4 regions of the Kitasatospora sp. NPDC002227 genome follow, and region 1 is predicted to be linked to each of the others. Evidence: riboswitches for the same ligand, from Rfam matches in the RefSeq annotation. Region 1 holds a riboswitch; each other region holds the start of a gene.
The links. Region 1 has a riboswitch for cobalamin ahead of cobN (cobaltochelatase subunit CobN). Riboswitches for the same ligand answer to the same signal wherever they lie in the genome.
Positions count from the first base shown of each region.

Region 2: it holds a riboswitch for cobalamin, as region 1 does, so the genes downstream of both, ABT095_RS02080 (ribonucleoside-diphosphate reductase subunit alpha) here and cobN (cobaltochelatase subunit CobN) in region 1, are expected to answer to the same signal.
Region 3: it holds a riboswitch for cobalamin, as region 1 does, so the genes downstream of both, nicT (Nickel transporter NicT) here and cobN (cobaltochelatase subunit CobN) in region 1, are expected to answer to the same signal.
Region 4: it holds a riboswitch for cobalamin, as region 1 does, so the genes downstream of both, ABT095_RS06545 (cobalamin biosynthesis protein) here and cobN (cobaltochelatase subunit CobN) in region 1, are expected to answer to the same signal.

Region 1 covers NZ_JBEOWY010000001.1:58,096-61,381, forward strand. Annotated here, with positions in the region: gene cobN (cobaltochelatase subunit CobN) at 1-1,145, opposite strand, end outside; cobalamin riboswitch at 1,397-1,521, opposite strand; gene ABT095_RS00240 (ferredoxin-like domain-containing protein) at 1,628-2,833, shown strand; gene ABT095_RS00245 (precorrin-8X methylmutase) at 2,830-3,286, shown strand, end outside.
Region 2 covers NZ_JBEOWY010000002.1:32,722-36,007, reverse strand. Annotated here, with positions in the region: gene ABT095_RS02080 (ribonucleoside-diphosphate reductase subunit alpha) at 1-1,153, opposite strand, end outside; cobalamin riboswitch at 1,313-1,443, opposite strand; gene ABT095_RS02075 (GNAT family N-acetyltransferase) at 1,525-2,031, opposite strand; gene ABT095_RS02070 (hypothetical protein) at 2,085-2,252, shown strand; gene ABT095_RS02065 (helix-turn-helix domain-containing protein) at 2,292-3,266, shown strand; gene ABT095_RS02060 (histidine phosphatase family protein) at 3,263-3,286, opposite strand, start outside.
Region 3 covers NZ_JBEOWY010000034.1:19,951-23,236, reverse strand. Annotated here, with positions in the region: gene ABT095_RS26170 (aminopeptidase P family protein) at 1-98, opposite strand, end outside; gene nicT (Nickel transporter NicT) at 136-1,257, opposite strand; cobalamin riboswitch at 1,288-1,497, opposite strand; gene ABT095_RS26160 (ArsR/SmtB family transcription factor) at 1,673-2,035, shown strand; gene ABT095_RS26155 (2'-5' RNA ligase family protein) at 2,229-2,798, shown strand; gene ABT095_RS26150 (ATP-grasp domain-containing protein) at 2,746-3,286, opposite strand, start outside.
Region 4 covers NZ_JBEOWY010000005.1:101,963-105,248, forward strand. Annotated here, with positions in the region: gene ABT095_RS06535 (alpha/beta hydrolase family protein) at 1-673, opposite strand, end outside; gene ABT095_RS06540 (helix-turn-helix domain-containing protein) at 778-1,464, opposite strand; cobalamin riboswitch at 1,659-1,804, shown strand; gene ABT095_RS06545 (cobalamin biosynthesis protein) at 1,886-2,827, shown strand; gene ABT095_RS06550 (cobyric acid synthase) at 2,824-3,286, shown strand, end outside.

The DNA.
Region 1 (3,286 bases):
CTGTCGACGTCCAGGCCCGGGAGGTCGGTGCCGAGGTCCATGCCCTCCTCGCGCAGGCGGTGGAGGAGACGGATCGCGCTGGCCGGGGTGTCCAGGCCGACGGCGTTGCCGACCCGGGCGTGCTTGGTCGGGTACGCGGAGAGCACCAGCGCGAGGCGGCGCTCGGCGGCCGGGGTGTGGCGCAGCCGGGCGTGCGCGACGGCGATGCCGGCGACGCGGGCGGCCCGCTCGGGGTCGGCCGCGTAGACGGTCAGGCCGTCCTCGTCCAGCTCCTTGAAGGAGAACGGGACGGTGATCAGGCGGCCGTCGAACTCGGGGACGGCGACCTGGGTCGCGGTGTCGAGCGGGGAGAGGCCGTCGTCGCTGGCCTCCCACTGCTCGCGGGACCAGGTCAGGCAGAGCGCCTGCAGGATCGGGCGGTCCAGGGCGGCCAGCGCGCCCGCGTCCCAGGCCTCCTCGTCGCCGCCGGCCTGGGCGTCGGCGGGCTTGGTGCCGCCCGCCGCGAGGACGGTGGTGATGATCGCATCGGTGCCGGCCAGCTCGGCGAGGAGCTCGGGGGCGGCGCCGCGCAGGGAGGAGCAGTAGAGCGGCTTCGGGCGGGCGCCCTGGGCCTCGAGGGCCTGGCAGAGCGTCTCGACGAAGCCGGTGTTGCCGCTCATGTGGTGGGCGCGGTAGTAGAGGACGGCCACGCTCGGGCCGCTCTCGTTGGCCTCGGTGCGCTCCAGCGGGCCCCACTCGGGGGCGGAGGCCGGGGCGGCGAAGCCGTGGCCGGTGAGCAGCACGGTGTCGGAGAGGAAGGCGCCGAGCTCGGCCAGGTTGGCCGGGCCGCCGTGCGCGAGGTAGGCGTGCGCCTCGGCGGCGATGCCGGCGGGCACGGTGGAGAGCTCCATCAGCTGGGCGTCCGGGGCCTGCTCACCCGTCAGCACGATCACCGGGCGCGGGCCCGCGAGCAGCGCGTCCAGCCCCTCCTGCCAGGCGCGGCGGCCGCCGAGCAGGCGGACCACCACCAGCTCGGTGCCGTCGAGGAGCCCGGGGAGCTCCTCGGGGGAGAGCCGGGCCGGGTTGCCCAGGCGGAAGCCGACCGGGCCCTGCGAGGCGCGGGCGCTCAGCAGGTCGGTGTCGGAGGTGGAGAGCAGCAGGATCATGCGGAGGGCCTCCCGGCCAGGTTGTGGATGCCCCAGGCGGGGGGACGGAGCGGTGAGTACGCGCTGCGGGCTGCGGCGTGGAGCTTGGACTGCTCAGGGCAACCGGAGCGGGGACGAGCGGGACGATGCGCGCAACCGGGTACGGCGATGGGCGGCTGGGCGCGCCTGCTGTTGATGAGCAGAGCCCCGCGCCCCCGGGGTTGACGCCCCAGCACAGGCATGGTCGGGCCTTCCTCGGGGTCCGCGCCCCGTGGGGTGAGTCGAGGACGGCAGGAGTTCCTGACTTCCTCGGCCAGTGAGCCGAGGTCACAGTGGCGGGACCGCACCGGTTTTGCACCGGTTTCCTCCGTGAAGCGCCGTCGCTGGCGTGGGCGGCCGCGAGGGACGCCCGGCAGCATCGTACGGGGTGCCAGGTGACGGGGACAGAGCGCCCGGTGACCGGTGTGATCCACACAGCAGCTGTGCCCGGGCGGATCGTGGGTATGCTCGCGGCCATGTCACCCCGACCCTCCGCCACCGAACCGGGCCCCGGCCGCCCCGGCCGGGCGCAGTCGGACGCCTGCCCGGGCGCCCTGCGGCTGCACGCCGCCGACGACGGCGCCCTCGCCCGGGTCCGGATACCGGGAGGGTTGCTGACGTCCCGGCAGGCGCTCGCGCTCGCGGACGCGGCGGACGAGCTCGGCGACGGCGCGCTGGAGACCACCTCGCGGGGCAACGTCCAACTCCGGGGGCTGGCCGCCGATTCGGGGCTGGAGCTCGGGCGGCGGCTGCGGTCCGCCGGGCTGCTGCCCTCGGACACCCACGAGCGGGTACGGAACATCGTGGCCTCGCCGGCCGCCGGCTTGGACGGGCTCGGGTACGCGGACGTCCAGGGGTGGGTGCGGGCGCTGGACGCGGCGCTGTGTGCGTCGGCGGCTGCCGCCGGGCTGTCGGGGAAGTTCCTGTTCGCGCTGGACGACGGGCGGGGGGACGTCGCGGCGCTGGACGCCGATGTGACGTTGATCGCAGTGGCGGGCGGGGGCGCGCTGCTGCGCCTCGGGCGGGCTCGGACCGCGCGTGCTGTCGCGGCCGGGGGCGAGGTCGCGGCGGCGGTCGCGGCGGCGGTGGAGTTCCTGGCGGTGGCAGGCGGGGCCTGGCACGTGCGGGAGGTTTCTGCTCTGGACGCGGGGAGCGAACCGCTGCCGGGGTTCGGGGCGCCGCTGGACATCGGTGTGCTGGGCGGCGCGGCTGTCTGCGTCGGGCTGAGGTTCGGGCGGGTGACGGCTGCGCAGTGGCGGTTGCTGGCTTCGGTGGGGGACGGACTGCGCGTGACGCCGTGGCGGTCGGTGGTGGTGCCCGGGGCGGGTGCTTCGGCACTGCCGGAGCTGGCGGTGGCCGGGCTGCGGACCGAGGCGGAGTCCGCCTGGGCCGGGGCGAGTGCGTGCACCGGGCTGCCCGGGTGCGGCAAGTCGCTCGCCGACGTGCGGCGGGACGCCGCCGCGGCGCTGGACTCGACGGCGGCCGGCGGACTGCCGGTCCACTGGTCCGGCTGCGAGCGCAGGTGCGGGCACCCGTCGGGTGCCTGGGTGGACGTACTGGCGACCGGACCCGAGCGGTACCGGATCTCCCTGGCTGGGGACACGAGTGTTGTCGAAGTGACGAGAGAGCAGATGGCCACGGCGGTGGCCGAGGCCCGGAGGACGAAGTGATCGAGTACGAGAAGGACGGCGCCGAGATCTACCGGCAGTCCTTTGCCACCATCCGGGCCGAGGCCGACCTCGCTGGCATGCCCGAGGACGTCGCCCGGGTCGCGGTGCGGATGATCCACGCCTGCGGCATGACCGACCTGGTCGAGGACCTGGCCTTCTCGCCCCGCGCGGTGGCTGACGCGCGCGCCGCGCTGCTGGCCGGAGCGCCGATCCTGTGCGACGTCTCGATGGTCGCCAGCGGTGTCACCCGCAAGCGCCTGCCCGCCGACAACGAGGTGGTCTGCACCCTCTCCGACCCGTCGGTGCCCGCGCTGGCCAAGGAGATGGGCAACACCCGCAGCGCCGCCGCGATGGAGCTCTGGCTGCCCAAGCTGGCAGGGGCGGTGGTGGCGGTCGGCAACGCGCCGACCTCGCTGTTCCGCCTGCTGGAGATGATCGCGGCCGGTGCGCCGC
Region 2 (3,286 bases), on a different contig from region 1:
CCTTGCCCTCGGCCTCTGCCTTCAGGTACGCGGCGTCGAAGTCGGCGCCCCAGAGGTCGACCAGCTCGGGCACGTCGGCCGGGGAGAACAGCGACCAGTCGGTGTTGGCGTTCACGCGGCGCATGAACTCGTCCGGGATCCAGTGGGCGAGGTTCAGGTTGTGGGTGCGCCGCGCCTCCTCGCCCGTGTTGTCGCGCAGCTCGAGGAACTCCTCGATGTCCGCGTGCCAGGTCTCCAGGTAGACGCAGGCCGCGCCCTTGCGGCGGCCGCCCTGGTTGACGGCGGCGACCGAGGAGTCGAGGGTGCGCAGGAACGGCACGATGCCGTTGGACTTGCCGTTGGTGCCGCGGATCAGCGAGCCGCGCGAGCGGATGCGGCTGTAGGACAGGCCGATGCCGCCGGCGTGCTTGGACAGGCGGGCGATCTGCGCGTAGCGCGAGTAGATCGAGTCCAGGTTGTCCAGCGGGGAGTCCAGCAGGTAGCAGCTGGACATCTGCGGGTGCTTGGTGCCGGAGTTGAACAGCGTCGGCGAGGAGGGCAGGTAGGAGAGCGCGCTCATCAGCGCGTACAGCTCGGCGACCTCGCGGACGGCCGTCTCGGAGTCGCCGACGGCCAGGCCCGAGGCGACGCGGAGCAGGAAGTGCTGCGGGGTCTCGATCACCTTGCGGGTGATCGGGTGGCGCAGCAGGTAGCGGGACTGCACGGTGCGCAGGCCGAAGTACTCGAAGCGGTCGTCGCCCCGCTGGTCGATCAGCTCGTCCAGGCTGTCGGCGTGCTTGGCGACGAAGGCGGCGGTGGTGTCGCCGATCAGGCCCTCGGCGTGGCCGACGGCGATCGAGGCGGAGAAGGAGACGGCGCCCTGGCTCACGGCCTCGTCGGCGATCTCCAGGGCGAGCAGGCGGGCGGCCAGCTTCGAGTACTGCGGGTCCTCGGCGATCATCGAGGCGGCGGCCTCGACGGCCAGAGAGCGCAGCTCGGCGAAGTCGGAGCCCGCGTGGCGGCCGCGCAGGGCGGCGGCGGCGACGTGGCCGGGGTCCACCTGGGGGAGGTCGACACTGCGGTCGGTCAGCAGCCGCAGGAGCGCAGCACCGGGGTCGGTCTGGTCGTGATCGGCGGAACCCTGGGACGGCAGGGCAACTGCTGCGATGGTCAAGGCGCTCTCCTGGCGGCGGCGGAACGACGTGGTCGCCAGGGCCGCCTGGGCACAGGGGAACGCGGCGCGGCGCGCTCGTTCGAGCGCGCGCGTTTCAGACCCCCCGGCCCGCCCGCGAGGCCCGGACGTGACTCAGTGCTGCAAGGCGCCTGCGGGGAAGCCGTGTGCACACCGTCGGCAGGTCATCGGACTTACGGCGCGCCCGTAGGGGTGCGCAGCTCACCGCTGCGGGGCAGTCCCGGACTTTCACTGGGTTCCCCTGCTTCGACAGCGAGAGTGAGCATACATGTTGTGGCGGAGGTCGGATGCGACCCCAGATGTAGTGCCGCGTGTCGTGGTCGGCTGGTAGCTCGGAGCCACCGTACGGCCCGTCAGATCACCGGATCGTCGAAGGTCAGACCGTACGTGAGCAGGTCGATCCCGGGGCGCGGGGCCCAGTCCCGCTCGGGGGTCCGGCGGAAGCCGACCCGCTCGTAGAGCCGGTGTGCGGCCGTCATCGAGGGCCGGGTGGAGAAGGCCATGGCGGTCAGTCCGAGCTCCCGGGAGCGGGCGATCGAGGCCCGGACCAGGGCCTCGCCGACGCCTCTCCCGCGGGCCGCCGAGCCCACCGCGAGCATCCGGATCTCGCCCTCGTGCGGCTCGGCGATGTCCGCCCATTCGGTGCCGCCGGAGGCGAAGGTCACACAGCCGAGCACGTGGCCGGCGCCGTCGACGGCGACGAACAGCTCGGCCTCCGCGAGGCGGCGGCGGGCGTCCCGGAGGAGCTCGACGTACGGGCTGTCGGGGTCGGTGTGGCCATCGCCGACGAACGCCTCGACGGTGACGGCTCCGGCGCCCTCGAGGTCCTCCTCGCGGGCCGGGCGGATGACGATGTCCATCCGGACATTGTGCCCGAAGATGTGTTCGACTCCGTCGGGTAGCCCGTCGGGCGGTGCCGGTTGTCCCGGCCGAGCCGGGCCAGGCGGTCGACGTCGCGGCCGACCAGGGTGCCGAGGAGGCCGAAGCCGGCGAGGACGGCGAGCAGGGGCAGGAACTGCGTGATCGAGGTCATGCCTCCAGCCTCGTCCGTGGCGCGGATCCGGACGAGTGGCAGGAATGACCGATTGCATCGATATCCTGCCAGTGGCATCCTGGGCCCATGCCGAACCCCCCGCTGAACCCCGCGCTGAAGAACGTGGTCGCCGTGGTGCTCGAGCCGGTGCACCCCTTCGAGCTGGGGGTGGCCTGCGAGGTCTTCGGCCTGGACCGCAGCGACGACGGGCTGCCGGTGTACGACTTCGCGCTCGCCTCCGACCGGCCCGGGCTGCTGCGCACCCACGCCGGCTTCAGCGTGGACGTGCCGTACGGGGTCGAGCGCCTCGCCGAGGCCGATCTGGTCATCGCCGCCGCCACCGGCATCCGGGAGAGCTACCCCGAGCCGCTCCTGGCGGCCCTGCGGGCCGTGGTGGCGCGCGGCTCCCGGGTGCTGTCGATCTGCAACGGCTCCTACCTGCTCGGCGCCGCCGGGCTGCTCGACGGGCGCCGCTCCACCACGCACTGGCGGCACGCCGACAGGATGGCCGCGCTGTACCCCGCCACCACGGTCGAGCCGGACGTGCTCTACGTGGACGAGGACCCGGTCATCACCTCCGCCGGGACGGCGGCCGGGATCGACGCCTGCCTGCACCTGGTGCGCAAGCTGCAGGGGGCCGAGGTGGCCCGGGGGATCGCCCGGCGGATGGTGGTGGCCCCGCACCGGGACGGCGGGCAGGCCCAGTTCGTAGCCCGCCCGCTGCCGGAGTGCTCGGCGGACTCGCTGGGCGGCCTGCTCGAGTGGCTGCGCCACCACCTGGACGAGGAGCTGACGGTGGACCAGCTCGCCGCCCGGGCGCACATGTCCCCCCGGACCTTCGCCCGGCGCTTCCAGCAGGAGACCGGCACCACCCCGCACCGCTGGCTCACCAACCAGCGCCTGCTGCACGCCCAGCGCCTCCTCGAGGGCACCACCGAGCCGGTCGACTCGGTCGCCGCCCGCAGCGGCTTCGGCAACGCCGCCACCCTGCGCCACCACTTCACCCGCTGGCTCGGCACCACCCCCCAGGCCTACCGCCGCACCTTCGGGACGGCGTCCTAGAGGTGGTCCACGGCGTTCCA
Region 3 (3,286 bases), on a different contig from region 1:
CGGACGTTGGCGGCACGCGTGATCAGCGAGGCGTCCGCCCCGAGGGCACTGCAGTGCTCGCGCAGCCGCTCACGCCGGACCGCGTACGCATCAGCCATGCTCCCGAGCGTACGGAGGGTGGCGGCACCCCGCCTGTCAGGCGCGTCCCTCCTTGGCCTTGGCGGACCACCGGTGGTCGACCTTGGCCAGCTTCCAGTACCCGATCGCGATCGCCCAGACCACCACGAACAGGCCGACGATCGCGAAGCCCACGTTGTCCAGGCTCAGCTCGGAGATCCAACCCGTCACCGGGTCGGTCAGGTCGAACTTGTCGTGCGCCACGGTGACCAGTTCGATGGTGCCGATCACGAAGGCCACCGCGATGGAGAGGCCGGTGATGGTGAGGTTGTAGTAGACCTTGCGGACGGGGTTGGAGAAGGCCCACTGGTAGGCGAAGTTCATGAACGTGCCGTCCAGGGTGTCGAACAGGCTCATCCCCGAGGCGAACAGCAGCGGCAGGCAGACGATCGCGTACCAGGGCAGCCCGGCGGCGGCGCCCGAACCGGCCATCACCATCAGGGTCACCTCGGTCGCGGTGTCGAAGCCGAGGCCGAGCAGCATCCCGACGGGGTACATCTGGCCCGGGCGGGTGATCGAGCGGGTGGCGCGGCCGAGGATACGGTTCATGAAGCCGCGCGAGTTGAGGTGGCGCTCCAGCTCGGTCTCGTCGTACTCGCCGGACCGCATCGCGCGGTAGACCCGCAGGATGCCGGTCAGCGCGGCCAGGTTGAGCGCGGCGATCAGGTAGAGGAAGGCACCGGAGGTGGTGGTGCCGATCATCCCGAGCACCTTGTGGGTGGTGGACTCGTCGTCCATCAGGGTGCCCGCGAGCGCGGCGCCGCCGGCGACCAGACCGGCCATCACCACGACCATGCTGGAGTGGCCGAGGGCGAACCAGAAGCCGACCGAGACCGGGCGCTTGCCGTCGGCCATCAGCTTTCTGGTGGTGTTGTCGATCACGGCTATGTGGTCGGCGTCGAAGGCGTGCCGCATGCCCAGGGTGTAGGCCGTGATGCCGAGGCCGACGCCGAAGACCTGGGTGCCGACCTTGTAGTTGGCCGGGACGACCAGGAAGAACAGGGTGCCGAAGGCGGCCACGTGCATGGCCAGGATGACCAGCATCAGGCCCGTGGTACGGACGGTGTCCTCACGCTTCCAGCGGAAGCCGGTCTCGGTGGGCGCCGCCGTCGGGGCAGCACTGATTTCAGGCAGGGTCATCTGCGGTCACGCTCCAGCACCTCGTGGATCAACTCGTGAAGTGCCGTGGCCGGTCTCCTGGCTTACGGGTCGACGCACCCGCACCTGGCCTTCCCGGACGGTTGGCGTCCAGTGGCCTCCGTGCTGTTCGCACGGAGACGGTGCGGGTACTACCCGATCACAGTGGCGAGGGCCGCTCCGGACTGGGACCTTGATGGTCCGTCACCGGTCTTCCCGAGCACCACGGCGTGGAACACCGTAGGGGTGACCCGCCACCACCTGCAAGCCTGCACACCTGCGCAGGTGTTGCAGATCACCTGCCCCGGCGTGCGCCGGGCGCTGGGGTCCGTCCGGCGGGACACGTCGGATGGCGTGCCCCGGCGGCGACCGCCCGGCGGGACCCGCCGGACAGACCCCGGATGAGAGAATCTCCGGCATGCACCTCGTCCCCGCCGACCGCGCGAACCACCGGACCATCGACGGCCACCGCGTCTGCGAGGCCATCGCCGCCATCGGTGATGCCGAGCACGTCCAAGCCTGGGCCGAACGCTTCTCCCTGCTGGCCGATCCCGGGCGCCTCTCGCTGCTCCTCGCCCTGCACGAGACCGGCCCGCTGGCCGTCTCCGACCTCGCCGTCGCCACCGGCATGAAGGACCCGGCCGTCTCCCAGGCCCTGCGCCTGCTCCGCGCCGGCGGTCTGGTCACCGGCGACCGGGACGGCCGGATCGTCCGCTACCGCCTGATCGACCCGGCCGTCGCCGAGGTGCTCGCCCACGGCGTCCTCGGCTACCGGGAATGAATGTTCATTCCAGCCGACGCCGGGGTCCTCGCCCCCGGCGCCCCGGCTGCTGGGAATGAACATTCATTCCGCCCGTCGCCAAGGCCCTCGCCCGCACGGCACCCCGGGCCATCCGGAATGAACATTCATTCCGCCATTCCACCCGACGCTAAATGCTTCGTCAGACCACCCGCCCGCTCCGTACGGTGATCCGATGCAGACCGTTGAGCTGACCTGCGATCCCGTGTTCGACGCCGCCGTCCGTGAGGTCTGGCAGCAGCTGGACGAAGGCGGCGTGGCCAGCCTGGCCCGGAACACCCACCCGACCCACCGGCCGCACCTGACCCTCGCCGCCTGCGGGAGCGTCCCGGTGGCCGCGCTGGCCCGGGTGGACGAGCTGATCGCGGAGGCCCTGCCGCTGCCGGTGCGGCTCACCGGGCTGCTCTCGTTCAGCGCGCGCAGCCGCCGCCGGGTGCTGTCCTGGTCGGTCGTGCCCGGTTACGAGCTGGTGCGCCTGCACCACCGGATCTGGCAGGAGCTGGCCGAGGCCGCCCAGCCCGGCTCAGCCCAGCCCAGCCCCTACTACCTGCCCGGCCGCTGGTCCCCGCACCTGGGCCTCACCCGGCGGCTCGAACCCGCCGAGCTCGCCCTGGCCCACCACCTGCTGGGCCGGCTGCCCGACCTCACCGGCAGCTTCGACGCCGCCCGCAGCTACGACACCTGCACCGGCCTCACCACGCCGCTGGGCGCGGCGCCGCCAGCAGTCCGTCCAGCGAGCGCTTGAACGCCGCCACAAAAGCCTTCCGAGTCCCGTCCCCCACCAGCTCCAGCGACAGGTACGGGTTGAGGTCCTCCAGCTCCACCAGCAGCAGCTCGCCCTCCCGCGTGCGGCAGGCGTCGACCCGCTGGATGCCGTGCGACAGCCCGTTCCACGCCACGAACCGGCGGGCGAAGGCGAGGTCGGCGCCCGTCGGCGCGTACGGCTCCAGCCGCCAGCGGGCCTCCTGGTCCGGGGCGTACAGGGCGTACTGGAACTCCTGGTCCACGAAGTAGAACGAGACCTCGTACGTGAAGTCGATCCTCGGCTGCACCAGCATCCCGGTCACCTCCCGGGCGCCCTTCGCGACCACCTCCAGGCCGATCGAGTCGGCCCCCTGCACCGGCTTCACCACGTACTCGGGCACCTCCGGCAGGCCCGCCCAGCTGCCCTCGGCGGTCGGGATCACCGGGTACCCGGCGGCGGTGAGCTCGAGCAGGTACCGCTTGCCCGCC
Region 4 (3,286 bases), on a different contig from region 1:
GCCCGGCGCCGCTGTCCAGCGCGAGCCGCAGCGCCGCCTCGACGTCCCGCCACTCGGTCTCACCGAAGTGGCTCAGGCCGTCCGGGGAGGCCGGGGCGCCCTCGTCACCCCGGTAGGTGACGGTGAGGGTCGGCAGGCGCAGCGAGGCGAGGGTGGGGAGGGCCGGGAGGGCCTGCTCACGGCCCGCTCCCGGGCCGTGGACCAGGATCACCCAGGTGCCGCGTACGCCGGGCGTGAGCCAGGCCGGGAGCGGGCCGAGCTCGCCCACGGCGGTGGTCTCGGCGAAGTCCATCGCGAGCGCGGAGGTGGGGTCGCCGAGGAGCACCCGCGGGGTCATCCGCAGCTCCGTGCCGACGGCCAGGGTGCCGGCGTCGGCGCGCTCGAGGCGGCGGGTGACGCCCGCGGCGTCCGAGGCGAGGATCCCGCCGACCACGGCGTGGCCGTCCTCGCCCCACTCCAGCGCGTACCGCCCCGGGCGGGCGGAGTCGGGCGTCCGGGTCAGCGTCACGCGGCCCGGGCCCAGGGCCCGGACCTTCAGCACGGCGGGCGGGCGGACGGACTCCTGCTGGGCGGCGGCCGGGTTGACGGCCCCCTCGGAGAGCTTGCGGCCGAGCAGCAGGATCCCTGCTCCGGCGCCGGCGGCGGCGATGAAGGCGGCGGATTGCCAGCGCATGACGCTCCCTGGGAGTCGCTGGTGACGGACCGTTCGCACTCCATCCCACTACCGGGGGCCGGGGCCCGCCAGCCGGGGCGGCTGTTCAGGGGCCCGCCGGAGCCTCAGACCGGGATGTCGGTGTCGTGGCCCGCGAGGAGCTGCCAGAAGCGGTCGGGGAGCGGGGTGGTGGGGGCGGCGGCGGGGGTGCCCCAGGAGAGCGGGACCTGGTACTCGGACTGGAGGGCGGTCAGGACGGCGGTGAGGGCGGAGCGGGGGGCCGGGACCAGGCGGGCGAGGGGCCCCAGCTGGGCCTGCCAGCGGCCGTCGATGCTGCTGCGCAGGCACTGCTCGAACTCGTCCTGACGTCCGGTCACCCGGACCAGGCTCCGCAGGCCGATCCCGAGCACGTGGGCCAGGGTGTGGGTCTGCTCCTCGTCGCCGGACCAGCGGCCGATGGTCTCGGCCTTCGCGTAGGCCGCGAGCGAGAGCCCGAGCCGCTGGGCCGCCTGCTCCTGGGTGTACTCGCGGGCCACCCGGAAGTCCCGCAGGGTGGCCGGGGCTGCGCCCATCAGCTGGGCGGGCGGGCACCACAGGGCCCGCGCCAGCGCGACGAACTCCTCCTCGCTGGGCCGCAGCTCGCCGTTCTCCCAGCCGAGCACGTGCCCCGGCAGCAGCCGCACCCCGTGCGCCGCCATCCCCTCCGCCACCTGCCCCGGGGTGAGGCCTAGGCCGGCCCGGTGGGCCCGGGCGGCGGCCGGGGAGAAGGGGACGGGCGTGGGGGTGGCAGGAGGAAGCGGTCTGCGTCGCATACCTGGTGACCGTACGGGGGCCCCGCACGGCTCCCACAGCCGCTGAACACACGAACCCCGGCCCGCCGGGGCCCACCCGCCCCTGGCTGATCGCACAACCCTCGAGGGCCGAGCGGGCTCCGGTCTCGGAGATACTGACGGGTCATCGTCCGGCCCGCCGGGTGACCCAGCCCACCGTGACGGTTTGTTGACTCCCGGTCCGGGCGCGTGGTGGGATCTTTCAGCCAAACGGAGGCAAGGAGAGGAAGCCGGTGCGAGTCCGGCGCGGTCCCGCCACTGTCACCGGGCGCACGCGGAAGCGGCCCGGGAGCCAGGAGACTCTCACCTCCGGTTTCGTCGAGCCAGGGCGCGGACCCTGAGTGAGGACACCCGTCACCGTGGCGTACCTACCGCCGACCCCTCCCGCTGTGCGGTGCGCGCGTTGAGGCGGGGCACCGCCTTCGCGCTCGGCAGTGTGGTGGGGTACCTCGCCGACGTCCGTTTCGCCGACCCCAGGCGTGGCCACCCGGTGGCCGTCTTCGGCTCCGCCGCGCACCGGCTCGAGCAGGCCCTCTGGCGTGACCACCGCGGTGTGGGCGCCCTGCACACCGCCGTCTGCGTGGGCGGCGTCGCGGCCGGGGCCGCGCTGGCCGAGCGGGCGCTCGGGCGCCGGAAGGCCGGCCGCGCGCTGTTCGCCGCCGCCGCGACCTGGACGGTGCTCGGCGGCACCTCGCTGACCCGGGAGGCCCGGACCATCGGCGGCCACCTGCGCGCGGGCGACCTGACCGCCGCCCGGGAGCGCCTGCCGCACCTGTGCGGGCGGGACCCGAGCGGCCTGGACGAGGCGCAGATCGCGCGGGCCGTGGTCGAGTCGGTCGCGGAGAACACCGCCGACGCCGTGGTCAACGCGCTGATCTGGGGCGCGCTGGCCGGGGCGCCCGGCCTGCTGGCCTTCCGGGCCGTCAACACGCTGGACGCGATGGTCGGCCACCGCTCCCCCCGCCACCTGCGCTTCGGCTGGGCCGCCGCCCGCCTGGACGACGTGGCCGGCTGGCCCGGCGCCCGGCTCACCGCGCTGCTCGCCTGCGCCGCCGCGCCTTCGCCGGGCACCGCCTGGAAGGTCTGGCGCCGGGACGGCTCCTCCCACCCGAGCCCCAACGCCGGCCAGGCCGAGTCGGCCTTCGCGGGCGCGCTGGGCGTCCGCCTCGGCGGCACCCTGCAGTACGGCGAACGCGTGGAGCACCGGCCGGTGCTCGGCGGGGAGCTGCGGCCGGTGACGGTGGACGACGTGGAGCGGGCCTGTCAGCTCTCCCGCCGGGTGGGGGCGCTGGCGCTCGGTGTGACGGCGGTGGCTGCCGCGATGCTTAGGAGGAACAAGGGATGAGCGGCGCACTGCTGGTGGCGGGGACGACCTCGGACGCCGGGAAGAGCGTGGTGACGGCGGGCATCTGCCGCTGGCTGGCCCGGCAGGGGGTGCGGGTCGCGCCGTTCAAGGCGCAGAACATGTCGCTCAACTCCTTCGTGACGGCCGACGGCGCCGAGATCGGCCGCGCCCAGGCGATGCAGGCGGCGGCGGCCCGGATCGAGCCCGAGGCGGCGATGAACCCGGTGCTGCTCAAGCCCGGGGCGGACGGCCGCAGCCAGGTGGTGCTGCTCGGCAAGGCCGTCGCCGAGGTCGGCGCGCTGGACTACCGCGAGCGCAAGCCCGTCCTGCTCGAGCGCGCCCTGGAGTGCCTGGCCGACCTGCGGTCCCGGTACGAGGTGGTGGTCTGCGAGGGCGCCGGCTCCCCCGCCGAGATCAACCTGCGGGACCGGGACATCGCCAACATGGGCCTGGCGGTCG